3 regions of the Arthrobacter sp. V1I9 genome follow, and region 2 is predicted to be linked to each of the others. Evidence: riboswitches for the same ligand, from Rfam matches in the RefSeq annotation. Region 2 holds a riboswitch; each other region holds the start of a gene.

What was found. A riboswitch is a leader RNA that binds a small molecule or an ion and turns the genes downstream of it on or off. The one in region 2 is predicted to bind S-adenosylmethionine.
Region 1: another riboswitch for S-adenosylmethionine. It lies ahead of QFZ70_RS00350 (DUF1737 domain-containing protein); the one in region 2 lies ahead of QFZ70_RS06285 (aminotransferase class V-fold PLP-dependent enzyme).
Region 3: another riboswitch for S-adenosylmethionine. It lies ahead of QFZ70_RS11740 (bifunctional o-acetylhomoserine/o-acetylserine sulfhydrylase); the one in region 2 lies ahead of QFZ70_RS06285 (aminotransferase class V-fold PLP-dependent enzyme).

What each region holds. Positions count from the first base shown of each region.
Region 1 covers NZ_JAUSYU010000001.1:73,678-83,299, forward strand. The annotation lists gene QFZ70_RS00330 (UDP-N-acetylglucosamine 1-carboxyvinyltransferase) at 178-1,701, shown strand; partial or broken gene QFZ70_RS00335 (glutamate--cysteine ligase) at 1,769-2,999, shown strand; gene QFZ70_RS00340 (O-succinylhomoserine sulfhydrylase) at 3,066-4,274, opposite strand; gene QFZ70_RS00345 (rhodanese-like domain-containing protein) at 4,275-4,685, opposite strand; gene QFZ70_RS00350 (DUF1737 domain-containing protein) at 4,682-4,960, opposite strand; SAM riboswitch class IV at 4,974-5,088, opposite strand; gene QFZ70_RS00355 (hypothetical protein) at 5,241-5,495, opposite strand; gene QFZ70_RS00360 (TetR/AcrR family transcriptional regulator C-terminal domain-containing protein) at 5,727-6,440, shown strand; gene QFZ70_RS00365 (aminodeoxychorismate lyase) at 6,508-7,437, opposite strand; gene cls (cardiolipin synthase) at 7,531-9,006, shown strand; gene pabB (aminodeoxychorismate synthase component I) at 9,026-9,622, opposite strand, start outside.
Region 2 covers NZ_JAUSYU010000001.1:1,330,770-1,340,391, reverse strand. The annotation lists gene QFZ70_RS06325 (DUF4097 family beta strand repeat-containing protein) at 1-289, shown strand, start outside; gene QFZ70_RS06320 (PadR family transcriptional regulator) at 289-906, shown strand; gene QFZ70_RS18975 (50S ribosomal protein bL37) at 1,032-1,106, shown strand; gene rsrA (mycothiol system anti-sigma-R factor) at 1,222-1,482, opposite strand; gene QFZ70_RS06310 (sigma-70 family RNA polymerase sigma factor) at 1,479-2,249, opposite strand; gene QFZ70_RS06305 (DoxX family protein) at 2,530-3,078, shown strand; gene aroA (3-phosphoshikimate 1-carboxyvinyltransferase) at 3,086-4,474, shown strand; gene QFZ70_RS06295 (ribosome small subunit-dependent GTPase A) at 4,458-5,573, shown strand; gene hisN (histidinol-phosphatase) at 5,622-6,434, shown strand; SAM riboswitch class IV at 6,592-6,705, shown strand; gene QFZ70_RS06285 (aminotransferase class V-fold PLP-dependent enzyme) at 6,741-8,180, shown strand; gene QFZ70_RS06280 (class I SAM-dependent methyltransferase) at 8,290-9,048, shown strand; gene QFZ70_RS06275 (metal-dependent transcriptional regulator) at 9,080-9,622, shown strand, end outside.
Region 3 covers NZ_JAUSYU010000001.1:2,479,857-2,489,478, reverse strand. The annotation lists gene QFZ70_RS11770 (glycine C-acetyltransferase) at 1-562, shown strand, start outside; gene QFZ70_RS11765 (FAD-binding oxidoreductase) at 604-1,728, shown strand; gene hutI (imidazolonepropionase) at 1,740-2,951, shown strand; gene QFZ70_RS11755 (DeoR/GlpR family DNA-binding transcription regulator) at 3,050-3,838, shown strand; gene QFZ70_RS11750 (CPBP family intramembrane glutamic endopeptidase) at 3,913-4,692, shown strand; gene QFZ70_RS11745 (VOC family protein) at 4,941-5,579, opposite strand; SAM riboswitch class IV at 5,745-5,860, shown strand; gene QFZ70_RS11740 (bifunctional o-acetylhomoserine/o-acetylserine sulfhydrylase) at 5,904-7,229, shown strand; SAM riboswitch class IV at 7,325-7,440, shown strand; gene QFZ70_RS11735 (homoserine O-acetyltransferase) at 7,453-8,568, shown strand; gene QFZ70_RS11730 (MFS transporter) at 8,749-9,622, shown strand, end outside.

The sequences.
Region 1 (9,622 bases), 1.3 Mb from region 2:
GTCACCTCCGTCGTCGTCGAAAGTAAGAGGGTCTATCCAGTTTCCTCCGGTTAGGCAGGCAAGGTCAACAAAGCTGGCAGCTCATCGCTATCGCATGTAGTGGGTAAACGCTCTCCAAATGGCTTTGAACGGGCCGGGGCGGCTATTACGTAGCTCATTTGTGATATATTTATGGGCATGACGCAGGAAACTACCGAACACGTTGCCGCCATGCTCAGGGATGCCCGGGGCGAGAAGGGCTGGACCCAGGGCCAGCTGGCCGCCGAGCTCGGGACCAGCCAGAGTGCCATTGCCCGGATGGAGCAGGGCAAGCAGAACCTGAGCCTGAAAATGATCCAGCGCCTTGAGACGATCTTCGGCCGGAGCATCGTCAACGTGGGAAAACCCCAGATGACACACCTTCGGGTGGAGGGCGGCCGCACGCTCTCCGGCTCCGTGGACGTTAACAGCAGCAAGAATGCCGGCGTCGCGCTGCTGTGCGCAAGCCTCATCAACCGGGGGACCACTATTCTTCGGCGTCTTGCGCGCATCGAGGAAGTGAACCGCATTGTTGAGGTGCTCAGCAGCATCGGGGTCGAGTGCACCTGGCTCAACGATTCGGACCTCCAGCTCCGCAGGCCTGCCGTCCTTAACCTGGAGGCGATGGACGTTGAAGCCGCCCGCCGCACGCGCAGCGTCATTATGCTGCTGGGGCCGCTGCTGGACGAGTCTTCGCAGTACCGCCTCCCGTATGCGGGTGGCTGTGACCTGGGCACGCGCACTGTTGAGCCGCATATGCAGGCACTGCGCCAGTTCGGACTCACAGTGGAAGCAACTGCAGGTTTTTATGCAGTACAGGCCCCTTCTGCTGACACGCGCGACCGTTCCTTCGTGCTTACGGAGCGCGGCGATACTGTCACCGAGAACGCCATCATGGCAGCGGCGCACCGTGAGGGGACAACGGTGATCCGCAACGCCAGCCCGAACTACATGGTGCAGGACCTCTGCTTCTACCTGCAGATGCTGGGCGTGACCATCGACGGCGTCGGCACCACCACCTTGAAGATCACCGGGCGTCCCATGATCGATGCTGAGATTGAGTACTTCCCGTCCGAGGACCCCATCGAGGCCATGAGCCTCATTACCGCCGGCATTGTGACCAACTCTGAGGTGACCATCCGCCGGGTGCCCATCGAGTTCATGGAAATCGAGCTGGCCACGCTGGGGCAGATGGGCCAGCAGCTGGAGATATCGGGCGAGTACATGGCCCGCAACGGCCGGACCCGGCTGGTGGACGTGACCACCAAGCCTTCGGAGCTGCACGCGCCGGAGGACAAAATCCACCCGATGCCTTTCCCGGGCCTGAACATCGACAACCTGCCCTTCTTCGCCGTCATTGCCGCCAACGCCAGCGGGCAGACGATGATTCACGACTGGGTTTATGAAAACCGGGCCATTTACCTCACGGAGCTGAACCGGCTGGGTGCACAGGTTCAGCTGCTGGACCCCCACCGGATCTACGTCAACGGCCCCACCAAGTGGCGCGCAGCAGAGGTCGGCTGTCCGCCGGCCCTGCGCCCGGCAGCATGCCTGCTGCTGGCCATGCTGGCCGCCAGGGGAGTCTCCGAACTCCGGAACATTTACGTCATCGAACGGGGATATGAGGAACTCGCCGAGCGGTTGAACGCTATCGGCGCCAAAGTGGAGTACTTCCAGGACTGAACATTCACGCTTCGTCATGAAGCCATGGGGGCCTTCAAAAGGGGCCCGCCTGCCGCAGAATGTGAGTATGCGAACATTCGGCGTTGAGGAAGAACTCCTGATCGTTGATCCGGAGAGCGGGGAGCCGCTTGCCCTTGCTGATGCTCTCCTGTCGGGCCGCCGATTGGCTGCCGATGACGCTCCGGATGACCCTCGGGATCTCGAAACGGAAGACAAAACCGTTTACGACGACGACGAGATGGGCTTGAGTGCCGAACTCAAGCTGGAGCAAATTGAGACGCAGACGCGGCCATGCCTGGAGTACGGTGTGCTGCTGGACCAGATCCGGGCCGGCCGGGCGCTCGCTGACAAGGCTGCCAGGAAGAATAATGCCCGGGTGACTGCGTTGGCCACCTCACCCCTTGGGCTGGCCAGCCACACCACTCCAGATCCGCGCTATGCCAGGATGCTGGAGCGTTTTGGCCTGACTGCCCAGGAGCAACTGACCTGCGGTTTCCACGTCCATACCTATATTGAGTCCCAGGACGAGGGCGTGGCTGTACTGGACCGAATCCGCGACAAGCTTGCGGTCCTCACGGCACTGAGTGCGAACTCGCCGTTCTGGAACGGTCTTCAGACTGGTTTTGAAAGCTACCGTACCCAGGCGTGGAACCGCTGGCCGACGGCGGGTCCCGCCGGTATTTACGGAACCTATTCTGCCTATCGCCGGGTGGTTACCCGGCTTTTGGACAGCGGGGTGATGCTGGACGAAGGGATGATCTACTTCGACGCCCGACTGTCCCGGAACCACCCCACTGTGGAGGTCCGTGTTGCCGACGTCTGCCTCCGGGCCGAGGATGCGGCCCTCATTGCTGTTCTTGTCCGGGCGCTTGTGGAGACCGCGGGCCGTGAGTGGCGTGAGGGCGTCGATCCCGCGCCGGTGCCCACCGTACTTTTGCGGATGGCTTCCTGGCAGGCGAGCAGCGACGGGCTCAGCGGGGAGCTTTTGGACTTCGGTTCCTTCCGGCCGGCCCGTGCCGCCGACGTAGTGCGTTCCCTGGTGGACTATCTCGCCCCGGTACTGCAGGAGCAGGGCGAGCTTGCCCTGGCCCGGCAGGGGGTAGAGGACGTTATTGCCCGTGGTACGGGGGGCAGCTGAACAGCGCCGCGTCCGGGACAAGGCGTTGACCGCTTATGCGCCTGAGGACTTGGGCTTTGGTGCCCTGGTCAAGCATGCAATAGACGTGACGATGCGCGGCTCCTTGGATTTCCCGGACGTTGATGAGGTTCCGGATCTGTTGCGGGTCCGCCAGCCCTAAGATCTCAGGAGGTGTCTGGGAAGGACTGGTTGCCGGGGTCGGTGTGGACGCAGCGCCAGCCAAACTTTAAATCTGCTTCAGTGCCTGTTCGAGGTCGCCAATCAGGTCATCCACGTCCTCCAAACCAACCGAAAGCCGCACGACGCCGTCGCTCAGGCCAATGGCTGCGCGTCCCTCCGGACCCATCGCACGGTGCGTGGTGGTGGCGGGGTGGGTGATCAGGGACTTTGAGTCGCCAAGGTTATTGGAAATATCAATGATGCGCAGGCCATCCAAAAGCGCGAAGGCCGCTTCTTTGCCCGAGCGGCCACCCGTCGTCGCGAGTTCCAGGGTGAGAACGGTGCCGCCGGCACTCATCTGCTTGGCGGCGAGTTCATACTGCGGGTGCGACTTCAGCAGCGGGTACTTTACCCAACTCACGGCAGGCTGCTGCTCCAGCCATTCGGCCAGCTGAAGGGCTGAAGCCGAAGAGTGGTTGACGCGGAGGGCCATCGTCTCAAGGCCTTTGGTGAGCACCCAGGCGTTGAAGGGGGACAACGACGGGCCGGTGTGGCGCATAAGCTGCTTGACCGGGCCGTCAATGAATTCCTTGGTGCCGAGGATGGCGCCGCCCAGCACCCTGCCCTGACCGTCGATGTGTTTGGTCCCGGAGTAGACAATCACGTCCGCGCCGAACTTTCCGCACCGCTGCAGCAGGGGAGTGGCAAAGACATTGTCGACCACCACCGTGGCACCTGCCGCGTGCGCAAGTTCGCTGACAGCGGCGATGTCCACAATTTCCTGCATCGGGTTGGACGGCGACTCAAAGAAGACGGCGGTGGTGGGCTGGGACAGGGCATCGCGCCACTGCTCCAGGTCCGGGCCGTCCACGAACACTGTCTCCACACCCCAGCGCGGCAGGATTTCGTTCAGGATCACAAAGCAGGAACCGAACAGCGAGCGGGCGGCAACCACGCGGTCGCCGGCAGCCAGCAGGGCACCCAGGGCGGTGAAGACGGCGGACATGCCGGACGCTGTCGCGAAGCACGCCTCGGTGCCCTCGAGGAGGCGGAGCCGCTCCTGGAAGGTAGCCACGGAGGGGTTGCCGTAGCGGGAGTACACAAAGCGCTCGTCCTCGCCCGTGAAAGCGCGCTCTGCCGCAGCCGCGGATTCATACACGAACCCTGAGTTCAGGAACACCGCCTCGCTGGTTTCCTGGAAATTGGTGCGGTCAAGTCCGCCACGGACGGCCTGGGTGTCGGGGCTCCAGCCGGCGGCGTCTTCGTTAAAGGTCACTTAGTTCTTTCCGAGATTGGTGGGCAGGCCGCGGTTCTTCCAGCCGTTGACGGTGCGTTCGCCGTACCGGTCGGGTTCGCCCTCGAAGCCCTCCAGCACGTTGTAGGAGGTGAAGCCGGCCCGGGTGGCAGCAATGGCGGCCGCGATGGAACGCTGCCCCGAGCGGCACAGGAATACCAGTTCGGCCGAAGCGTCCTCCGGCGCCTGCTGCGTCAGGTGAGTAATAAAATCCGGGTTGGGGATGCCCCCCGGGAACGTCCACTGGATGAACAGCGGATCGTTGTCGGTGGCCTTTGTGTCCGGGATACCGATGTGGGCCCATTCGCCTTCGGTGCGCACATCCACCAGGATGGCGCCCTGCTCCAGCTTGTCCCATGCCTCCTGGGGCGTCAGGTCTCCTGCGTAGCTCATGCGTGGCCCTCGCCGTCGAACTCAAGGTCGTCGCCCGCGGATTCGAGGTCATCCACGGCGGTAGCAACTGCTGCATCGGCGGAAGCGATGGCTGCCGGAAGAACCAGGGCTTGCGCAACAATCACCTTGCCGCCGTTGGACGTGGCGGCAGGGCTGCCGTGAAGCACATAGCCCTCGGCCAGGGCGGTCGAAACCCGTTCACAGAAAGACCTGTCATCGGGCCCGGTAACGAGCCGGTAGGAGAGTCTTTCTTCAGGGGCAGGTGCGTCAGACACGACGGATCTCCTTCTTTCACGCTTGCAACACGATTCGGTCGATATGCCGAGTATTCACCTGAGGCACCCCGCCGCGAAAGGAGGGTTGCCGACCGGCCAGTCAGGGCTTGACGCCGGTACTCATTACTCCCCAAAAAAGTAACACTTGGCGCGCGGCACCGCATCGCCGCCGTCGTCATGTTCCGTAACTGAGCGGGGCGGCCGCCCAGCTGTTGGAGCAAACGAAAGGCGTGAAGGGCTGCCCGCTGGGGGGCGCTTCACGCCTTTCCTTTGATGTCGTTTATACGATCCCGGGGCAGCTCGCCAGGATGTAGTCGGCTGCGGCCGGACCCTTCATCCGCAGGCCGTTATGGCTCGGGCTGATCCTGTGCTTCATGCCTGCCCAGAAGGCGGCTTCCATTCCGGGTGCCTGCTGGTTGATGAAGCACCAGCTGGTGTAGAGACCATAAAGGCGGTCACCGCTGAGGCTGTGGTCGGACGCTTGGTCGAGGTGGGTGGCTTCCTGGAGAAAAAGATCGAACTGCGAATGTGCCATGACGGCGTCCCTTCGCTAAGTGCGTGTGTACCGCCGTTCGGCTACAGCAGCGAAATCCTCAATGCCCTGCACGGGGCCACGGAGGGGTGATCGAGACCTTTGGAATCGATGGATTGAGCGGTGTCAACGCCCTTACTACAATGTAGACTTTACCCGTAGACTACATATACAGCAAGCGTTTGGAGATACCCTCTCCAGAACGCTTGCCGCCGGCTCCAGAACGGAAAAATCATGCCCTCCCCGAAAACCCCCGGCCCTGCCAAGGGCCGCGCCCCAAAGGAGCGGCTCAACCGTGATCTGGTGCTCAACAAGGCATTGGAGCTGGTGGACGCGGAAGGCCTTGACGCGCTGACCATGCGCCGGCTGGGGCAGGAGCTGGGCCGGGATCCGATGAGCCTTTACCGCTACGCAGAGAACCGGGCGGCGTTGCTCGATGGCGTTTCGGAGCTCGTTCTCAACGAACTGCCCATCCACCCGGAGGACCCCGACTGGAAAGCCCAGCTTCGGCACATCGCGCATAACCTTCGGCGGCTCGCGCTCGAACATCCCAACGTGGTGCCGCTGCTGGTGACGAGGCCGCTCTCCACTCCGCTGGGTCTGCGCCCGCTGGGCACCCTGCGCCCGCTGGAGCAGATTCTCGCCCTGCTGATTGGCGCCGGATTCAGCCCTGCCGACGCCCTCCACGTCTATAGGGCCTACTACGGGTTCCTCTATGGCCACCTTCTGAACGAACTGCAGGAGTTCGTGGTTGACCCCGAAGAGAATGAAGTGCTGCTTCGGCTAGGGCTGCACCGGCTGCCGTTCAAAGAGTTTCCCCATCTCCGTGCGTTGGCTCCGGCGCTCGCCGAATATGACGGCGAGGCTGAGCTGGACCAGGGCATCACCATCCTGCTTTCCGGCCTCGAAGCGCAGCTGATCGCGCAGCCAAAAGCTCCCCCCGCTTAGCGGCGGGAAGTGCGGCAGCTACTCGAAGGAAGCCCGGCGGCGGTCGGTACTGCGGCAGTGGAAACCGCTACGCGATGCTGGCAAACAGCTCGTTCAGTTCCGCGGTCAGCTCTTTCTGCACCGCCGGGGTGCCCACGTCTTTGCCATCGATGCTGTTCACCGGAGCAAGCAGGCGCACGCTCGAAATGAGCCAGACAGCGTCGGCGTCCAAAATGTCCTGGGGCTCCAGCGGACCGTACCCCAGTTCCCAGCCGGCCGCTTTGGCGGCGGCGAACAAGGCACCCTGGGAGGTGCCCGCGAGGATACCGCTGTCCAGCTGCGGTGTGATGAGGCGCTTGACGGACGTACCGTCGTCGGCCGTTTCCACGTGGGCCATCAGCACAGTCGACGTGGGGCCCTCCAGGACGCGGCCGTCGGAGGAGATGAAGATGACGTCGTCGGCACCCTGCTTGTGGGCATGCCGCAACGCCGCCATGTTGACCGCGTAGGAGAGCGTCTTGGCGCCGAGCAGCAGCCACGGGGCACGCTCGGCAACGTCGCTGTCGTAGCCCCGGTCGAGGAGGATGACGTCGATGCCGGCCTCGCGCTGGCGGCGCCCGGCCGCTCCGACAGGGGAAACCTGTACCCAGGAGGTGGGGGCTGAGGCGCCTTCGGCTCCGCGGGTCACCACGAGCTTGACCACCAGTTCATCGTCGGACCCGGAAGCAGGCTGATGCTGGGCGCGGTGTTCGGACAGGGCAGTGGCGATGGCGCGGCGCCATACCTGCTCGCTTGGAATGGCGAGGTCCAGTGCCTCGGCGGAACCCGCCAGGCGGTTCAGGTGGGCCTGGATTTTCCGCACTTTGCCGTCCACTGCGAGCATGGTCTCAAAGATCCCGTCACCCCGGGTGGCGCCCTGGTCCGTCACGAGCAACTGCGGCTTGGACGCATCGGCAAGCCGCCCATCCGGGAAAGCCGGGTCGAGGAACACGAGAACAACAGGAGCTGGAGAGGTCATGGCTCCAGCTTAGTGCGGCACCCGCGGATAAGCTGGGCAGAGTGCCCCGGCCGGAACCGTCCGCCGGGAGCCCATCCTTCGGGGGTTAATCACGTGTTGTGGCCATTTTCGCTTGCCGGTTCCGCGCCGACTTGGACCGTGGTGCTGCTGGCCGTCGCCGACCTGGTGATCCGGGTGCTGGCCTTGGGTATCATCCCGGGCAACCGCCGGCCCACCACGGCGATGGCCTGGCTCCTGGGCATCTTCTTTGTCCCGTTCCTGGGCATCATCCTTTTCCTGCTGTTCGGCAACTTCAAGCTGTCCAGCCGCCGCCGCGAGCAGCAGCAGCAGGTCAACGAGCGGGTGCGCGCCGGGATCTCGTCGCTTGCGGACGTGGAGAGCGACTACCCGGGCCCTGAATGGGTGCGGTCCGCCGCGGAATTGAACCGGCGGCTGGGCTCGCTGCCCATGGTGGATGGCAATTCCGTGGACCTTATCCCCGGCTACCCGGACTCCATCCTGCACATGACGCAGGCCGTGCGGAAGGCGAAGAAGTTCGTTAACGCCGAGTTCTACATCATGAGCACGGACCACATCACCAACGACCTGCTGACGGCCCTGGAGGAAGCGGCCGAGCGCGGCGTGGAAGTCCGGGTGTTGTTCGACCACATCGGCACCCTGCGGGTCAAGGGCTACAACAGGCTCCTGAAGCGGCTCAGGGCCAGCAAAATCCAGTGGAAGCGGATGCTCCCGCTCCTGCCCATCCACGGCCAGTGGCGCCGGCCGGACCTGCGGAACCACCGCAAGATCATGGTGATCGACGGCGAAATCGCCTTCACCGGCTCGCAGAACCTGATCGAGCCTTCCTACAACAACCCGCGGCACCGCAAGGCAGGCCGGGAGTGGGTGGAGCTGATGGCCCGCCTCCACGGGCCGATCGTCACCACCCTGAATGTCGTCTTCGCCACCGACTGGCTGAGCGAAACCGACGAGTCCCTGGAACACCAGCTGCAGCTCCCGGCGAACGTGCATCCCGGAAACGTCACCGCGCAGGTGGTTCCCAGCGGCCCGGGGTTCATCACCGAAAACAACCTGCGGCTCTTCAACACCCTCATCTACTCCGCCCAGCACCGGATTTCCATCTGCAGTCCATACTTCGTTCCGGACGATTCACTGCTCTATGCCATCACCACCGCCGCCCAGCGCGGAGTGGACGTAGAGCTTTTCGTTTCCGAAAAGGGTGACCAGTTCCTGGTCCACCACGCCCAGCGTTCCTACTACGAGGCCCTGCTGGAGGCCGGCGTCCGGATTTACCTGTACAAGGCTCCATCTGTGCTCCACGCCAAGCACTTCACCATCGACGACGAAGTGGCGGTCCTTGGTTCCAGCAACATGGACATGCGCTCCTTCTCGCTGAACCTTGAGGTGTCGGTGATGCTGCTGGGCGCGGACATCGTGACCAAGATGCGCGCCGTGGAAGACACTTACCGGGACATCTCGCATGAGCTCAAGCTGTCCGACTGGCTCAACCGGCCGCTGGCAGCGCGCTATGTCGATAACGTGGCGAGGCTGACGGCAACCGTCCAGTAACAGCGTGCGGGAGCTTGGTTCAGGCGTCCGGAAACTCCGCGCCGAGTGTCGAGAGGACACCGAAGGCCTTGGTCCGGATCTCCTCGTACTCCTCGTCGACGTCCGAGTCGGCCGTGATGGCGCCGCCGACGCCGAGGGTCAGTTCCGCGGTTCCGTTGCCTTCGTCGCGGATCACCAGCGTCCGGATGGCGACGGCGAGGTCCGTTGCGCCGTTCAGCGAAAAGTAGCCGACGGCGCCGGAGTACAGCCCCCGTCCGTCGCCTTCCAGCCGGTCCAGGATGGCCATGGTGCTGATCTTGGGAGCGCCGGTCATGGAGCCGGCAGGGAAGCACGCCGCCACAGCCTCCGCGCGGGATGATCCACGCCGCAGCTGGCCGTCAATGGTGCTGACCATTTGGTGGACGGTGGCGTAACTTTCGATGGCACAGAGCCTGCTCACGGTCACGGAGCCAGGGACCGCGAAATGGCTGAGGTCGTTCCGCAGCAGGTCAACGATCATGATGTTCTCTGCGCGGTCCTTCAGGGACGTTTCGAGCTCGAGCCGCAGCCGGCCGTCTTCCGCCGGATCGGAGGCGCGGCGGCGGGTTCCCTTGATGGGTTCGGCGCGCATGCCGCC
Region 2 (9,622 bases):
CGGCGGCATGAGTTTCGACCTGCTGGGCTACACCCAGGATTTCGGAGCCAATTCGGTATCCGGCGACCTCACCATCCGGATCCCCCACGACGTCGGCGTGGACATCGTTGCCAAATCTGCCAGCGGGACAGTGGTCATCGACCACCAGAAATACCATGTGCCGGGCGGCAAGGTGGAGACCATCGCCGGTCCGGACGCGAAACTCATGCTGGTCAGGACCAATTCAGTGTCAGGCACCACGTCCATCATCCACAGCGCAGCGTCCGGGAACGCGGAAGAACAGCCCTGATGCCCGCCGTCTTCGCCCACGGCGCCCTGCGGCTCTACCTGCTGTCCCTGCTGGAGTCAGGCCCGAAGCATGGCTACGAACTCATCAAGGCGCTCAAGGAACGCTTTGGCGGCACCTACTCCCCCAGCGCCGGCACCATCTATCCCCGGCTCGGAAAACTCGAGGAGGAGGGGCTGGTGGCCACGGAATCCGCCGGGCGCCGGACCAACTACCGCATCACGCCTGCCGGGCTGGCAGAGCTGAACCTGCGCCGTGAAGAACTTGCCGCGGTGGAGAACGAAATCTCCGCCTCTGTCCGGCGGCTGGCAGACAACCTCCGTGAGGACATCCGCAGCAACATGCGCGGGCTGCGGGCAGACCTCGCGGCAACGGCGGAGGCGGCACGGGCCGCCGCCGGTTCTGTCGATTTCACCACCGCCGCCGGCAGGTCGGCGCCCGAGGGCAAACGTTCGCTGAAAGAGGCCGAGGCGATGCTCCAGGCGTTCCGCGACGACCTTCGCGCCGAGTTGCGCCTGCAGGCAGGCAAGCAGCCGCTGAGCCCTGTGGCCCTGGAAACCCTTCGGACGGTCCTGGAACAGGCCCGCATCGCGGTCCGCAACTCCCTCCTCGAAAAATAGCTTCCCCTCCCGAAGGCGCGGATTGAACCGCAGGTCACGCGGCGGTTCCCGGTTCGCGGGCCGCCACATCATGTGGGAGACTTGAGGGCAGCTCTTTTTGAGTACCAACAGTAAGGAGGCCAGCTATGAGCAAGCGTGCACGCAAGCGTCGTGACCGTAAGCGTGGCGGCGCGAACCACGGGAAGCGCCCCAACACCTAGGCAAATGCCAGGTACTACGGTTCACAGCAAAGGACCCCGGAAGCCACTCGGCTTCCGGGGTCCTTTGTGTTGAGGCAGGGAATCGCTGCCCTGGCCTGGCTGCTGGCCGGCTGACCTAGGCGTCCACCGGCCGGATCGAGTGGATCCGGTCCAATATGGCGTTCTTCAGATTATCGGGAGCAGCTTCGGTGCAGGAGCGCTTGACCATGTTGCGGATCACGCACTCAAGGTCGTACTGCTCCGTGCATTCCGGGCAGTCATCAAGGTGGGTCTTGATTTCCGTGATGTCCTCACGGGTTAAGGCGCCGTCCAGATACTCATAGATGCGTTGCATCCGGGTATCGTCGCAGTCGCCCAATCCCTGGCAGTCGCTCATTTCCTGTTCTCCTGTTGTGTGCTTTCCGCCGCGTCCTGTGGAGGTGCGGCCGTTTTGAATCCCCGCTCGGCGGCGTACTCCCCGAGCATGTCCCGCAACATTCTCCGGCCGCGGTGGAGCCGGGACATCACTGTGCCGATAGGCGTGTTCATGATGTCTGAAATTTCCTTGTACGCGAAGCCTTCGACGTCCGCGAAGTACACCGCAAGGCGGAATTCCTCGGGAATGTCCTGGAGCGCGCGCTTGACGTCCGAATCGGGCAGGTGATCCAGCGCCTCTGCCTCGGCGGAACGAAGCCCCCTGGAGGTGTGCGACTCGGCCCGCGCAAGCTGCCAGTCCTCGATGGTGTCCGAGTTGGACTGAAGCGGCTCGCGCTGCCGTTTGCGGTAAAGGTTGATATAGGTGTTCGTCAGAATGCGGTACAGCCAGGCCTTGAGGTTGGTTCCCGGCTTGTACTGGTGAAACGCGGAAAAGGCCTTGGTGTAGGCCTCCTGGACGAGGTCCTCGGCGTCGGCAGGGTTCCGGGCCATGCGCATGGCGGCAGAATACAGCTGATCGACATACTGCATGGCGTCACGCTCGAACCGGGCACGGCGCTCCTCCGTCGATTCCGTGGAAACATTAACCACCTCTTCGGTGGTTTCCGCTTCAGGCTGCTGTGGCTCTGCCGTTTGATCTGCAGGCCCGGGCCGTGCGTCAGCGCTGCTTTTGGCTTCGCTTTGGGAAGCCTCATACATGGCCGAAACGGCCGGATCCAAGGTGCTCATTGCCTTCAAGTCTACTGTCAGGCTCCGCGCCCGCGGCGAGCCATACTCGGGGGGTTCGGCCTCCAAGGAGTCCATTGCCACCGGGCCTGCTGCGTCAATTCCGTCCAACACCCGCCTCAAGGGCCAACTCCGCTCTGTTGTCCGGTGCTTTGTCTTTGGGCCCGGCTCTCGCGGACCCAGCATCCATAACCTCAGCCCTTGGGCAAATATTCCCCAAAAGTGCAAGACTAGGACGGACTTCGCCGCACCCGACGCGGTTCGTCCATCCAGGAGGAAATCCATGTCCTTTGTCCGCACACTCGCACGGCCCATGCTGGCTTCCAGTTTTGTTGTTGCCGGAATGGATAAGCTCAAGAACGCCGATGACACCGCCCAGCAACTGTCGCCGCTGCTGAGCAAGGCCACGGCGGCGCTGCCGTTCCGTACTGACGAGAAGACGCTGGCAAGGGTTATCGGCGGAACGCAGGTGGGCGCAGGCGTCCTCTTTGGGCTCGGGAAGTTTTCCAGGCTTTCAGCCACCGTGCTGACCGTCATTTCCCTTCTCAACACCTTCGTTGAATGGCGCAGTGCGGACATCAGCAGCAAGGAAGGGCGCGGGAATCGCCGCAACCAGCTCCTGAAGAACCTTTCACTAAGCGGCGGGGCGTTGCTCGCTTCCGTCGACACGGCTGGCAAGCCGGGACTGGCCTGGCGCGCCGAGCACCTGGCCGCAGACGCCCGGAAGGGTGCCGCGCACCTTGCCGCGGACGCCAGGAAGACCACCAACAAGAAGCTGTACAAAGCCGATAAGGCCGTACGCCGCGCCGTCGAACAGGCCACGGGGGCATAAGCAGGACATGACCGCAGCCGCCACCACCCAGGACCACTCCGGAACGTCCCTCCCCCACTGGCCGGCCCCCTTCGCGTCCCGGCCCGTCGATGCCACTGTTACGGTGCCCGGGTCAAAGTCGCTGACCAACCGGTACCTGGTGCTCGCAGCGCTGGCCGACGGCCCGTCGCGCCTGCGTGCGCCGCTGCATTCCAGGGATTCGGCACTCATGATCGATGCGCTCCGCCAGCTCGGCGCCACCATCACGGAGGTCCCGGGGGACGGTGCGTTCGGTCCGGACCTGGAGGTGGTTCCGCTTGTGGCAGACGCGGCAGCGTCCTCCACCAGGATCGACTGCGGCCTCGCCGGTACCGTGATGCGGTTCGTTCCGCCGCTGGCGGCGCTGCGCAACGGCGCCAGCATGTTCGACGGCGACCCGCACGCCCGCAACCGGCCCATGGGCACCATTATCGAAGCCCTCAAGGCGCTGGGAGTGGCTGTTTCCGCCGAAGACGGCAGCGCGCCGTCGTCGTTGCCGTTTGTTGTGGAAGGCACCGGGGAGGTTCCGGGCGGCCACCTGGTCATCGATGCCAGCGCCTCCTCGCAGTTTGTTTCGGCGCTGCTCCTCGTGGGAGCGAGGTTCACCGAAGGCCTTCACCTGGAGCACGTCGGGAAACCGGTGCCGAGCCTTGACCACATCAACATGACCGTGGCGGTCTTGCGGGGCGCCGGGGTTGTGGTTGACGATTCGGTTCCCAACCACTGGGCTGTTTCCCCGGGGCCAATCCGCGCATTCGACCAGCGGATCGAGCAGGACCTGTCCAACGCCGGACCGTTCCTTGCGGCTGCCCTGGCGTCCGGCGGAACGGTCCGGATTCCGGGCTGGCCGGAGCAGACGCAGCAGGTGGGAGACCTGTGGCGGACCATTCTTGCCGAGATGGGCGCTGAGGTCACTCTCCGTGATGGTGTCCTGACCGTTACGGGCGGACCCGAAATCAAGGGCGCCGACTTCGCGGACACCAGCGAGCTTGCCCCCACCGTCGCCGCGCTGTGTGCCCTGGCCAGCGGGCCCTCACGGCTCAGCGGCATCGCACACCTGCGCGGCCACGAGACTGACAGGCTGGCTGCACTGGTCACCGAGATCAACCGCCTCGGCGGGGATGCCGAGGAGACCAGCGACGGCCTGGTGATCCGGCCCGCCAAGCTGCACGCCGGCGTCGTCCGCAGTTACGCCGACCACCGCATGGCGACGGCAGGAGCCATCCTTGGCCTGGCCGTGGACGGGGTGCAGGTGGAGGACATTGCCACCACCGCGAAAACCATGCCGGACTTCCCCCGGCTGTGGGAAGACATGCTGGCCCAGGCCGGTCCCGCGGATGCCGGCGCGGAAGGTTCCACCGGTGGCGCGCAGCACTGATTCCTGGGACGAATCGGATGTCCGCATCCGGCCCAGCAAAAAGGGCTCCCGCCCGCGCACCAAGGACCGGCCAAGCCACGACGACGCTGTGACCGGACGCATCATCACCGTCGACCGCGGCAGGTACACGGCGGTGGTGGGTGAGGACTCCGGCAACGAACGCGTGGTCATTGCCGCGAGGGCACGCGAACTGCGCCGCAACCCTGTAGTGGCCGGAGATTTCGTCTCCCTGGTAGGCGATGTCTCAGGCGAACCGGACACCCTCGCCCGGCTGGTCAAGATCCAGGACCGCCGGACCCTGCTGCGCCGCAGCGCTGACGACACGGATCCGGTGGAGCGGGCTGTGGTTGCCAACGCAGACCAGCTGGTGATCGTGGTGGCCGCCGCCAACCCCGAACCACGCACGGGTTTCATCGACCGCGCCCTGGTGGCAGCGTACGACGCCGGGATCGAGCCGATCCTGCTGGTCACCAAGGCGGACGTCAAGGATCCGGCGGAGCTGCTGTCCAACTACACACACCTCGACTTCCCCGTGATCATCAGCCGGACAGCCGATTCCAGCGCTTCCGGCATCGACGCCCGCTCTGACGACGGCCTGTCCGCCCGCCTCGACAGCAATGCCGTGGCCGAGCTCCGGGGGTACCTGGATGAAAAAGTGACTGTCATGCTGGGGCATTCAGGCGTAGGCAAGTCGACGATGGTGAATGCGCTGACCGGGGCTGAACGGGCCACCGGCGGCGTCAATGCCGTGACAGGGCGCGGGCGCCACACGTCGTCGTCGGCGCTGGCGCTAAGGCTGGCGGACGCTCCTGTGGGCAGCTGGATTATCGATACCCCGGGTATCCGCTCCTTCGGCCTGGCTCACGTGGATCCTGACCGGATCCTGCGCTCCTTCCCGGACCTCTCCCCCGGCATCGATGACTGCGAACGCGGCTGCAAGCACACAGCCACCGCCGTGAACTGTGGGCTGGACGCGTGGGTGGGCGGTGGCCATGCGGGTGCCACCGGGGAAGCGCGGCTGGCCTCGCTGCGCCGCCTGTTGGGCACTGACCCGCGCCTGGATGCGCAGGAGACAAAGGAGCTGGGCAGCGTCAACTGACGGTGCCGATCTCCCAGCAGATCAGCGCGCAGGCGGTAGTTTGGAACCATGATCCAACCTGCTTCAAGCTACAACGATGACCTGCGCCTGGCCCACGTCCTGGCAGATTCCGTGGATGACCAGACCATGAGCCGCTTCAAGGCCCAGGACCTCCAGGTGGAGACCAAGCCTGACCTCACGCCGGTCACCGACGCGGACAAGGCCGCAGAAGAAGCCATCCGCGGCCAGTTGTCCCGTTCCCGTCCGCGTGATGCCGTACTCGGGGAAGAGTTCGGCAGCACCGGCCACGGGTCCCGCCGCTGGATCATCGACCCCATTGACGGCACCAAGAATTTCGTCCGCGGCGTCCCCGTCTGGGCCACCCTGATTGCCCTGGTGGATGAGGGCGAGCCCGTTGTTGGGGTGGTGAGCGCACCCGCCCTGGGCAAGCGCTGGTGGGCGGCCAAGGGCATGGGAGCCTACATGGGCCGGTCGCTGGCTGCAGCCACCCGGCTCCGTGTCTCCAACGTCGCCAGCCTGTCCGACGCTTCGCTGTCCTACTCCAGCCTGGGCGGCTGGAAGGAACGCGGCAACCTGGACAACTTCCTGGGCCTCACCGAGGACGTGTGGCGGACCCGGGCTTACGGCGATTTCTGGTCCTACTGCATGGTGGCGGAAGGCTCCGTGGACATTGCCTGCGAACCTGAACTCAACCTTTACGACATGGCGGCACTGGTGCCGATTGTGGTGGAAGCGGGCGGCCGCTTCACCTCACTGGAAGGCGAGGACGGGCCGTTCGGCGGCAACGCGCTGGCCACTAATTCCATCCTGCACTCCGAGGTGCTCCGCCGGTTGAACCCGGACCTGGACGACCTTCTCTAACACCTTCATCGAAGAATCGGCGACGGGCACCTCCCAAAGGAGGCGCCCGCCGTCGTTTATTCGGCCAAAGCAGCACTTATCGGCAGGTGCGTAACAAAGCGCTTAACATTCGAGCTGGCTTCAAACCTTCCTGCCCCATGTCCTACTCTCTTAAGCAGGTCACGAGTGCCAGCGCGAAACCCCGGTTTGCTGGCCGGCAACCCTCCAACCGCGGTGGGGTGCCCCGGGTGACGACCAGGCCGGTCCGGAACGGATGCGGCAAGCGCGGATTCCCGGTACAGGGAGTCCTTTCGAAGTGAGGTCTCTGTGACTACTGCCACCGTCTCCCCCAACGCCGCCGCCCAGCCTGAAACAGTCCAGCCTGACGGCGCTGCCCCCTTTGATGCCCGCCGCGCCGTCGCCGGCCGGCCGCTTGCGGCTGTCACCGGCGCTGAAATCCAGGCACCGCTGATCTCCGGCGGCCACGTCCGGTATGCGAACCTCGACTACGGCGCCTCCGCTCCCGCCCTCTCCCTGGTCTCGGCCTACCTCAACGAGATCCTGCCGTTCTACGCAAGCGTCCACCGCGGGGCCGGCTATGCGTCCCAGATCAGCACGTCCGTCTACGAGAATGCCCGGAACATCGTCCGGGAGTTCGTGGGCGGCCGCCCGGACGATTCCGTGATCTTCACCCGGAACACCACTGACTCCCTCAACCTGCTGGCAGGCTGCCTGCCAGCAACGGACGGACGGCCCGACGGGGACGTCCTGTACCTGGACATTGAACACCACGCGAACCTGCTGCCGTGGCAGGGCGTCCCCCACCGCAGCATCGTTGCCGCCGACACCATCCCCGGCACCATCGAGTCCGTGCGCGCCGAACTGGAACAGGGAGGCGTGAGCCTGCTGGCCGTCACCGGCGCCTCCAACGTCACCGGCGAGATCCTGCCCATCCGGGCCCTGGCCACGCTCGCTCACGAACACGGCGCACGCATTGTGGTGGACGCAGCCCAGCTGGCGCCGCACCGCCGTGTCAACATCGCCGCGGATGGCGTGGACTACCTCGCTTTCTCGGGCCACAAGCTGTACGCACCGTTCGGCGCCGGTGTGCTGGTGGGCCGCCCGGACTGGCTCGACGCCGGAACGCCCCATCTCGCCGGTGGCGGCGCCGTCAAGGAAGCAAGGCTCGACGGCGTCAGCTGGGCCACCGGCCCGGCCCGCCACGAGGGCGGATCCCCCAATGTCCTGGGCGCAGCCACCCTGGCACGCGCCACGCAGGTGATCGCCGGGCTGGACCTGGACCGGTGGCATGCCCATGAGTCGGGCATCCGTTCCTTCCTGGTGGAGGGCCTGCAGAAGATCGACGGGGTGACCGTCCACCAGATCTTCAAGGACACCAACCCGGATACGGACACCATCGGCGTGGTCAACTTCTCCGTGGAAGGCTATGACGCCGGACTGGTAGCCGCGTACCTGTCCGCCGAGCACGGCGTTGGCCTGCGGGACGGCCGTTTCTGCGCGCACCCGCTGCTGAAGCGGCTCGGGCTCCCATCCGGTTCCCTCCGTGCCAGCTTTGGAGTCGGTTCGCGCCTTGAGGACGCAGAACGGCTTCTTACGGGCATCGAGTCGCTGCGCCGCAACGGCCTGGGGTGGGACTATGTGGTGGACGCAGGACGCTGGGTTCCCGCCAATGACACCCGGACCTATCCGCACTGGGCACCCAACACGCCGGGAACTGCCGGGGCTGCCCCCTGCATCGACGACTGATTGCTGCCGACGCCGTCCTGCCTTGCTGACACTGCCTGCTTTCCTGCCTCTAGGGCGTGTGCGGTAGATTCGAAGGATACCCAAGGGCATCAGACAAAGGAGGCCACACGTGGTACGGGGTGGCCCCAAACTTGATCACGGACGGCGCCGGGAGCTCGGCCAGAGCTTCCAGGACGGCGGCCGGCACTACCAGCAGGTCCGTCCGGGCTATCCGGACGAAGCAGCTCAATGGCTGGTGCCCCCGGGCGCCCATGATGCGCTCGACGCCGGTGCCGGCACCGGTAAGTTCACCGAACTGCTGCTGGACAGGGGCATGTCGGTCACCGCTCTCGATCCCTCTGCGGACATGCTCGAACAGTTACGGGCGCACTATCCCGCTGCCACGGCGATCCAAGCTACCGCGGAGGCGACCGGCCTGCCCGCGGGGGCCTTCGACGTCGTCAGCGTGGCCCAGGCCTGGCACTGGTGCGACGCCCTCGCGGCGAGCACCGAACTTGCGCGCGTCCTCCGTCCGGCCGGGAAGCTGGGCCTGATCTGGAACCAGCTGGACACATCCGTTCCCTGGGTCCACCGGCTCTCCCGGATCATGCACGCCGGGGACGTGTACAAGCCCGGCTTCCGGCCGCACGTAGGACCCGAGTTCACGGGGCTCGAGGGCCACGTCACCCATTGGCAGGACCGCGTCACCACCACCGACCTGGTGGAGCTCACCAAATCGCGGAGTTATTATCTGCGAGCCGGTGAAACCATCCGGGCGAAGGTGCTGGCCAACCTGGACTGGTACCTCCACGACCACCTGGGCCACAGCCTGGATAAAGAGCTCGAACTGCCCTACCTGACGCTCACGTGGCGGGCCTTCAAAGCATGACGGAGAACGGGCAAAGGGTAGGCTTGGGGCTGTGAAGACCAGCGCGCCCTCCTCCTCCATTGAGGATTACGTCAAGGTCATCTACTCCTTCACGGAATGGCAGGACAAGCCCATCACGTCCTCCCAGCTGGCCCAGCGCCTGGGAGTCGCTAATTCCTCGGTGTCCGAGATGGTCCGCAAGCTGAAGGACCAGGGACTCGTTGACCATAAGCCCTACAGCGCCATCACGCTGACCGATGCCGGTGTCCGGCTGGCCCTTTCCATGGTGCGGCGGCACCGCCTGATCGAGACCTACCTTGTCCAGCAACTGGGCTACAGCTGGGACGAGGTCCATGATGAAGCCGAACTGCTGGAGCACGCCGTCTCGGACACGTTTATTGAGCGTGTGGCGGCCATACTCGGAAACCCGCAGCGTGATCCGCACGGCGATCCCATCCCCACCGCCGACGGGAAAGTGCTGATGCCCCGCGCGCACCTGATGGGCGAGCTGGACCAGGGGCACACCGGCAGGATCACCCGGATCAGCGACGAGAACCCGGACCTGCTCAGGTACCTTTCCGCGGAAGAGATTGAC
Region 3 (9,622 bases), 1.1 Mb from region 2:
CGACTCGCACGCTGTCGGTTTCATGGGAGCAACCGGGGCCGGCACGCCGGAGCACGCCGGGGTGTCGCACCGGGTGGACATCTACACCGGCACCTTCGGCAAGGCACTGGGCGGGGCATCCGGAGGGTACGTCTCCGGCCGCGCGGAAGTGGTGGCCATGCTCCGGCAGAAGGCCCGGCCCTACCTTTTCTCGAACTCGCTGGCACCGGCCATCGTGGCCGCCACCATCAAGGCCCTGGACCTGGTGGAAACCTCGGCGGACCTGCGCCGCGCACTCTTCGACAACGCCGCACTGTTCCGCCGCCGGATGACCGAGGAAGGCTTTGACCTCCTGCCAGGTGAGCATGCCATTGTTCCGGTGATGTTCGGCGACGCCGTGCTCGCCGCCAAGGTTGCGGACCGGATGCTGCAGCACGGCGTCTTCGTTACCGCCTTCAGCTTCCCCGTGGTTCCGCGGGGCGCAGCCAGGATCCGGGTGCAGCTTTCGGCTGCACACTCAGCGGACGACGTCGAAACGTGCGTTCGTGCCTTCGTCGCCAGCCGCGCCGAGGTGGCAGCGTGAGGGCAGCCACAGTCCGCGCCTGACTCTGCAAGGATGGTGCCATGGCAGCACATTACGATGTCCTGATTGTTGGCGGCGGCATCGCCGGGCTTTCCCTGGCCTCGGCCCTGGCCGGCAACTGCAGCGTGGCACTGGTGGAGGCGGAGCAGGAGCTGGCGTACCACACGTCCTCCCGCTCCGCCCGCCAGCTCATCCCCAGCTTCGGCCCGCCCGTGGTCCAGGAACTCACCGTCCGGACCCTCGAGCTGATCGCAGCCCGCGATGCTGAGCTGCCCGGACCGGTGCTCACACCGCGGAGCTTTATGCTGATCGGCAGTCAGGAGGCGGTGGCCGCGGAAGCCAGCGGCTCCATGCAGCCCATCACCCACGCCGAGGCGCTGGAACTCTGCCCGGCACTGGTCCCGGACTCGTTCATGGCCGCCGGCCTGGATACCGGCTCCTTTGGCTGCAACGCGCCCCTGCTGCTGGCGGACCACCGGCAACGCGCGCTGGCCGCCGGGGTGGACATCATGACGGGCGCGCGGGTCCATTCCGCGCAGCGTGTCGGCTCCGGCTGGCAGGTGGGCGCCGGCATGGAGGCATTCGGGGCGGGCGTCCTGGTCAACGCCGCCGGTGCCTGGGCGGACGAACTCGCCGTCATCAGCGGCGTGGAGAAGCTCGGGCTGCAGCCGTACCGGCGCACCGCGGCGATTGCCGCCGTCGAACGCCCTTTGCCGGAGCACAGCCCCATGGTGGCCGCGGCGGACAACACGTTCTACTTCCGCCGCGACGGCGACGAGGTACTCATCTCGCCGTCCGAGACAGTGCCCAGCGGGCCCGAGGACGCCAAGCCCCGGCCCGGGGACGTGGAACGACTGGTGGCCCGGCTGAACCAGGTGACCACGCTGGGCATCACCGACGTCCGTCGGGCCTGGACGGGGTTACGGACAGAAGCGGCCGACGGCGTTCCGGTGGCCGGATTCGACGCCGAAGCCCCCGGCTTCTATTGGCTCGCCGGCCAGGGCGGCTATGGCTTCCAGACGTCCTCCGCGATGGCGGATCTGGCGGCCGGGCAAATCCTCGCCGGTCACCAATCCGTCAACAGGACGGCCCACGCCGCCGATGACAGTCCGGCATCCCGGACAGCACAGGCGCTGGCGGCAACCCGCTGGTCAGTACGGCGCTGAAGAATGGGTGTATGAGTACGCTGATCACCAATATCGCCGAGCTGATGACGCAGGACCTGGAGCACCGTGTACTGAGGGACGCCGCGGTGGTGATCGAGGGGGAGCGGATCTCGTGGATCGGCGCAGCGGCCGATGCTCCTGCAGCGGATGACGCCGTCGACGCGGGTGGCCGCGCCATGCTCCCCGGCTGGGTGGACTCCCATACGCACCTGCTCTTCGCCGGCGACAGAACGGCGGAGTTCGAGGCACGGATGGCCGGGGAGTCCTACTCTGCAGGGGGCATCGCGGTCACAATGAACGCCACCCGCGCAACATCCGACTACGACCTCACCCGCCTGGCCCTGTCCCGCGTTGACGAAGCGGTTTCGCAGGGAACCACCTACATCGAGACGAAAACGGGCTACGGCCTGGACGTTGAACACGAGACCCGGAGCGCACGCATCGCCTCGACTGTCGCCGACCAGGTCACCTACCTCGGAGCGCATCTGGTGCCCGCGGGGCAGGACCCGGATGACTACACGGACCTCGTCCGCGGCCCGATGCTGGCTGCCGTCCGGCCCTACGTGCAATGGGCCGATGTGTTTTGTGAGGAAGGCGCCTTCACCGCCGAGCAGTCCCGCCGGGTGCTGTTGGCATGCCGCGACGCGGGCCTGGGGCTTCGTGTCCACGGAAACCAGCTCGGCGAAGGCCCGGGAGTACAGCTCGCAGTGGAACTTGAAGCCGCGAGCGTGGACCACGTGAACTACCTCGCGGACAAGGACGTGGACGCACTCGCCGGAACCTGGACAGGCTGGGATGCTGCCACCGGAACCGGGCGGCGTGGCACCGTGGCGACGTGCCTTCCTGCCTGTGACCTCTCGACCCGCCAGCCGCTCGCGCCCGCACGGGCGCTGCTTGACGCCGCGGTTCAGGTTTCACTCGCTTCCAACTGCAATCCGGGCACGTCCTACACCAGCTCCATGGCATTTTGCGTGACCACGGCGGTGCTGCAGATGGGCCTGAGCGTCCATGAAGCCGTCCGGGCAGCGACCTACGGCGGCGCCCTTGCGTTGCGCAAGGACTCCGGAAAAGACGCCGACGGCGTTCGTGCGGTGGGTTCCATCGCCGTCGGACACCGTGCGGACCTCCACCTGCTCAACGCACCGTCCGCTAGTCACCTTGCGTACCGGCCGGGAATGCCCCTGACGTACGCTGTATGGCGAGCGGGGAAGCGGGCCAGATAAGGGGCGCCAGCATAACTGACGTTAGATGATCATTAGCTCTCTGTTATGATCAAAAAGCGTCATCGAAGCTGGTGGCGGAAGTAGCTGGAGGCCCTCGCATGACCCGCACCGACAGACTGACGGCCATCCTCGACATCCTCGCCAAAACCGGCCAGGTCGAGGTCGAAGAGATCGTCAGCACCCTCCACGTCTCCCCGGCCACCGCCCGGCGCGACCTGGACAGCCTGGCCAAGCGCCGGCTGCTGACCAGGACCCGGGGCGGCGCCACCACCGGTGCGCTCGCGTACGACCTGCCGGGCCGGTACAACCGGGACGACCACGCCGAGGCCAAGGAGCAGATTGCCCTGGCGGCTTCTGCGCTGATTGCCCCCGGGGCGGTGATCGGCCTCTGCGGCGGCACCACCAGTACCGCGCTGGCACAGATCCTGGCCACCCGCGAGGACCTCAACGCGCCTTCCAACCAGTCCACTCTCACGGTGGTAACCAATGCAATCAACATCGCCGGGCAATTGGCAGTGCGGCCGAACATCAAAGTCATGGTTACCGGCGGCATCCTGAATCCGCGGTCCTACGAACTCGTAGGGCCCTACACGGACATCATCATGCAGAAGGTGGTGCTGGACATCGCCTTCATCGGCGTCAACGGCATCGACCCGGAGGTCGGGCCAACCAACACGGGGGAGGGGGAAGCCTCGGTGAACGCACTGCTCGCCAGCAGGGCGCGCGTCTCCTATGTGCTGGCTGACTCCTCCAAGGTAGGGGTGCGCGCCTTCGCCACCATGGACGGCTACAACTTCACCCGCCTGATTACGGATTCGGGCATTTCGGCCCGGGACAAGGCTGCCTTTGAGGCTAACGGCACGGAAGTGATTGTGGCTGCCGGCTGAACACCATTAGCGGCGCCCCGGTACTTCGGCAGGCCAATCAGGCCGGTTCCAGAAACTGCAGGCAAGATGGGTACATGCTGGTTCCCTCCCGCCGTCGTCTGCGGATCGAAGTCTGGATCGTCTTAGGTCTCTCCCTGGGCCAGTCTGCCGTCTACTCGGTGGTGCAGCTCCTCGACAAGATGACCCGGGCACCGCTGGCGGAAGGCACCTCAACACTTAACCGCTCCCAAAGCACCCGCGAGTACTTCGACCTGACCTACCAATTGCTGGACATCATCTTCGCGCTGGTGCCCGTGCTGCTGGTGATCTACTTCCTTACCGACAACAGGCAGTCTGTATCCGGCGACGGCAGCAACGCGGGTTCGGCGTTCCGGAAGCTCGGATTCAACTTTGAGCGCCCGGGCCGGGACCTGTTCCAGGGGCTGGGGCTGGCTGCGCTGATCGGCATCCCGTCCCTCGGCCTGTATGCCGCAGGGAGGGCGCTGGGAATCACCACGGCGATTATTCCCAGTGCGCTGGACGCCTATTGGTGGACCGTGCCGGTGCTGGTCCTGTCCGCCATGCGCCATGCCGTGGTCGAAGAAGTCATCGTGGTGGGATACCTGCTGGACCGGTTCGCAAAGTTCGGCTGGAGCGTGCCGCTGTCCATCATGGTGAGTTCCCTGCTGCGCGGCAGCTACCACCTCTACCAGGGCTTCGGGCCCTTCATCGGCAATGTGGTGATGGGTGTCGTCTTCGCCTGGCTGTATACCCGGACGCGCCGGGTAATGCCCCTGGTGATCGCTCACGCCCTGCTGGATATCGTGGCATTCGTTGGGTTCAGCCTCTTTGGCAAGGCCGTAGGACTGGGCTAGGAGACGGCAAGACAACGCCAGGCAGTGTCCGCGTACGTCACGGCGGCCCATAAACCCATCATGACAAGGGGGTCTGGCATTCCAGCGGGGGCTGGTGTGCAACTGGTGCTTCACAAGAAATGGATTCGGCCGCCATCAGCGGGTGACGCCGTTGTCACCTGCTGATGGCGGCCGAAGCTTAGGAGGGCAGTCTGCAGCACCTACCCATGCCGAGGCCCGGGCAAAGCTGCCCGGGCCCAGGGAGAGGATTAGATCGTCACAGCTCCGTTGGAGGTCTCGAACGTCACCGAAAGGATTCCGGGGGTCCCGTGCGGTGCCACCCACTCCACGGCTACGTCTTCGAGCGGCTTCTCCACCGGCTCACCCAGCCATTCAGTAACGCGGGCAGCGGAACCGGCGATAGTCAGGCAGCTCATCTTGACGTTGCTGTCGTACGCGTTGGACGGGTGCAGGGACGGGTCGCCCTCCCACTTGAGCATGTAGGGAACCTGCGGGTCGGCGATCAAACCGAGGATGCCGATTTGCTTCCAGACCAGTTCGCGGCCGTCAGGAAACTTGCGGTTGCCGTTGACCGAGGACCGCCCGAGCCGTTCTTCGAAGGGGGCCAGGTCGTCAACCTCGACGCACCAGCCCATCCAGCCGCCGCCGGCTGCAGACCGTGCACGCACTGCCTGCCCGAAGGGAGCCTTGTCCGAAGCGGGGTGGTCCAGGACCTCCACCACTTCGAGGTACTTGTGTCCCGCTAGCGGGATGATCATATTCCGGGTTCCGAACCGCGGGTGTACCCCGCCCTTCACTGCCTCAACGCCGAGGGCAGAGGAAATACGTTCGGTGGTGGCAGCCAGGCCATCGTGTTCACAGGCGTAAGAGACGTGATCCATGCGCATGGCAACATCTTGGCACTTTGTGATCGGGCTCTCAGCTAAGGGTAGCCTTACTGGGATTTCGTCTTGTGTACCGTCATTAAGCCCCCGCCGGGCCGAGGAAATCTTCCTGACTATGTTCGTCACAATCCTGTCCGGCAATCAACGCATGTTCCTACACTGAGCTCAGGTCATGAGCGCCAGTGACAAGCCCCGGCTCGCTGGCCGGCAACCCTCCATCCGCGGTGGGGTGCCCCGGGTGAGGACCTGGCTGTCCGGCACCGGCCGGATGGCAAGCGCGGCCCGCGGTGCTTCCAGCATGCCGGGCCCATGTCAAAGGAGCCTTAGTTGTCCAACGGATGGTCTTTCGAAACCCGCCAGATCCACGCCGGCCAGGAGCCGGATGGCGCCACGGGCGCCCGTGCACTTCCCATTTACCAGACCACGTCCTTCGTGTTCCCCACTGCTGAAAGCGCCGCCAACCGCTTTGCCCTGGCCGAACTGGCCCCCATTTACACCAGGATCGGGAACCCCACCCAGGAGGCCGTGGAGCAGCGGATTGCCAGCCTTGAAGGCGGACTGGGGGCGCTGCTGCTCAGCTCCGGACAGGCTGCTGAGACTTTCGCCGTCCTGAACATCGCCGAGGCGGGGGACCACATCGTGGCCAGCCCCAGCCTCTACGGCGGCACCTACAACCTCTTCGCCCACACCCTGAAGAAGTTCGGCATATCAGTCACCTTCGTGGCGGACCCGGACAACCTGGAACAGTGGCGCGCAGCAGTGCAGCCCAATACCAAGCTCTTCTTCGGCGAGGTGGTATCCAACCCGCGGCAGGACGTCCTGGATATCGAAGGGGTGTCCCACGTCGCGCACGAGGCCGGCGTGCCCCTGATCGTGGACAACACCCTGTCCACCCCGTACCTGATCCGGCCGCTGGAATGGGGCGCGGACATCGTGGTGCACTCGGCCACCAAGTACTTGGGCGGCCATGGTTCAGCCATCGCCGGCGTGATCGTGGATTCCGGAAAGTTTGACTTCGGCAAGGACCCCGCAAAGTTTCCCGGCTTCAACACCCCGGACCCCACCTACAACGGACTCGTCTACGCCCGGGACCTCGGTGCCGAAGGCGCCCTGGGCGCCAATCTCTCGTACATCCTGAAGGCCCGGGTGCAGCTGCTGCGAGACCTTGGCTCGGCAGTGTCGCCCTTCAACGCCTTCCTGATCGCCCAGGGTCTGGAGACGCTGAGCCTTCGGGTGGAGCGGCATGTGGCCAACGCCCTGGACGTGGCTCAGTGGCTGGAGTCGCGTGACGACGTCGAATCGGTCGCCTATGCCGGGCTGCCCTCCAGCCCCTGGTACGAGCGGGGCCGGAAGTACGGCCCCAAGGGGACCGGCGCCATCGTCTCGTTCAACCTCGCCGGGGGCGCGGAGGCAGGCAAGCGCTTCGTGGACGCCCTGGAACTGCACTCCCACGTGGCAAACATCGGTGACGTCCGTTCGCTGGTGATCCATCCGGCGTCGACCACTCACAGCCAGCTCTCGCCGGAGCAGCAGGTGGTGGCCGGCGTGACCCCGGGCCTGGTGCGGCTTTCGGTGGGGATCGAGCATATCGATGACATCCTGGCAGATCTCGAAGCCGGTTTCCGGGCGGCCAAGGACGCAACCGGCGCCTAGAGATACCCAGGGCACCCAACGCGGCACAAGCCGGGGAAGTCACAACCAGTCACACTCTTGGCGGCAGGCAGGGGCTGTTTCGTACACTCGAACCAGGTCATGAGTGCCAGTGACAGCCCCGGCTTGCTGGCCGGCAACCCTCCTTCCGCGGCGGGGTGCCCCGGGTGAAGACCTGGCCTGCCGGTCATTCGACGGCGGGCAAGCGCGTAGAAGAGGTCTTGCCATGACGGTTACCGTCACCCGTACAACTGTCCCTGAACATGGGATTGTCCGTTATGCCTCCATCGGGGGACTGGAGTTGGAAGCCGGCGGATACCTTCCGGACGTCACTCTGGCCTATGAAACCTGGGGCACCCTGAACGCGGACGGCAGCAACGCCGTTCTGATCGAACACGCGTTGACAGGCAGCACCCACGTGACCCGGGGCGACACCGAGGAGCCCGGCTGGTGGGAACAGCTCGCGGGGCCTGGTGCGCCGGTAGATACAAACCGTTTTTTCGTGGTGTCGATCAATATCGTGGGCGGCTGCTACGGGTCCACCGGGCCGTCGTCGTCCGCGCCGGACGGAAAGCCTTGGGGTTCACGTTTTCCATTGGTCACCCTGCGGGACAGCACCCTGGCCGAGGCCCGGCTGGCCGACCAGCTCGGGATCGGGAGCTGGTTTGCCGTGCTGGGCGGTTCCATGGGCGGCGCCCGTGCGCTCGAATGGGCGGTCACGTTTCCGGAACGTGTGCAGCGCTGCGCAGTGATCTCCGTGGGCGCCGCGAGTACCGCCGAGCAGATCGCTTTCGCCCAGGCGCAGACACTCGCCATCCGGCAGGACGCCAACTTCAACGGCGGTGACTATTACAACGGACCCGCCCCCGAGCAGGGCCTCGCCCTGGCCCGGCGCATCGCCCACATCACGTACCGCTCCCCGCGGGAACTGGACGGACGCTTCGGCCGTGAGCCGCAGGCCCCCGAATCGCCGCTCCAGGGGCAACAGCTGGCTGCCCGCGGGCGGTACCAGGTGGAGAGCTACCTGGACCACCAGGGCACCAAGCTGGTCCAGCGGTTCGATGCGAACAGCTACATCGCGATCACCGAGGCGCTGATGAGCCACGACATTTGCCGGGGACGGGGGTCGCTCGCCCAGACCCTGTCCTGTGCCAGTGCGCGCTTCTTTGTGGCCGCCGTGGACTCGGACCGGCTCTACTTTCCGTCCCAGTCACGGGAGCTGGCGCGGGCGCTTCCCGGCGAGGTGGACGTCCACCTGATCGAGGCGCCCATCGGGCACGATGGCTTCCTGACCGAGATCGGCCAGCTGGGGAACCAGCTGCGGGAGCACCTTTCGGTATAAGTCCAGGCCTAAACGCCAGAGAATGTGCATTAATGCAGATGCGCTCTGCATCATTCGGCGTTGAGCTACGCCTTCCGGCAGACCATACTCGTTGGGACCCGGCAGTTCGTGACCAAAACCACACGCACCCGCCATAGCCTGTCCCAGTGGTGTCGATGACGACGCCGAAGGAGTTCACACATGAGTACGGAAAGCTCGGCCGCCCGGCGGCCAGAGGAAACCGACGTCAAGGCCTCAGGCCTGAGGAAAGTCGTCACGGCCTCCATGGCCGGCACCGTCGTTGAGTGGTATGAGTTTTTCCTCTATGCCTCCGCCGCCACCCTGGTGTTCGGCAAAATGTTCTTCCCCAATTCAGGGACCGAACTGGATGGCATCATCGCCGCCTTCGTCACCTATGCCGTAGGCTTCGTGGCCCGGCCGATCGGCGGCATCGTCTTCGGCCACTTCGGTGACAAGTTCGGCCGCAAGCAGTTGCTGCAGCTGAGCATCGTCCTGGTGGGCGTCTCCACCTTCCTCATGGGGTGCCTGCCCACCTTCGCGCAGATCGGCTACTGGGCTCCGGCCCTCCTGGTGTTCCTGCGCTTCGTCCAGGGCTTCGCCGTCGGCGGTGAATGGGGCGGCGCCGTGCTGCTTGTTGCCGAGCACAGCCCGAACAAGTCCCGCGGGTTCTGGTCCAGCTGGCCGCAGTCCGCCGTTCCCATGGGTAACCTCCTGGCCACCGGCGTGCTGTTTACCCTGTCCTCCACGCTCTCCCAGGAAGCATTCCTCGGCTGGGGCTGGCGCGTTGCCTTCTGGCTGTCCGCCGTGATCGTGATCGTCGGCTACTACATCCGCACCAAGGTCCAGGACGCCCCGATCTTCATCGAGGCCCGCAAGGAAGTCACCGTTGAGAAGAAGGGCTACGGCGTCGCCGAAGTCTTCCGCCGCTACCCCCGCGGCGTGTTCACCGCCATGGGCCTGCGCTTTGCCGAGAACATCCTGTACTACCTCGTGGTGACGTTCTCCATCACCTACCTGAAGGTCGTCGTCCAGACAGATACCTCCCGCATCCTCC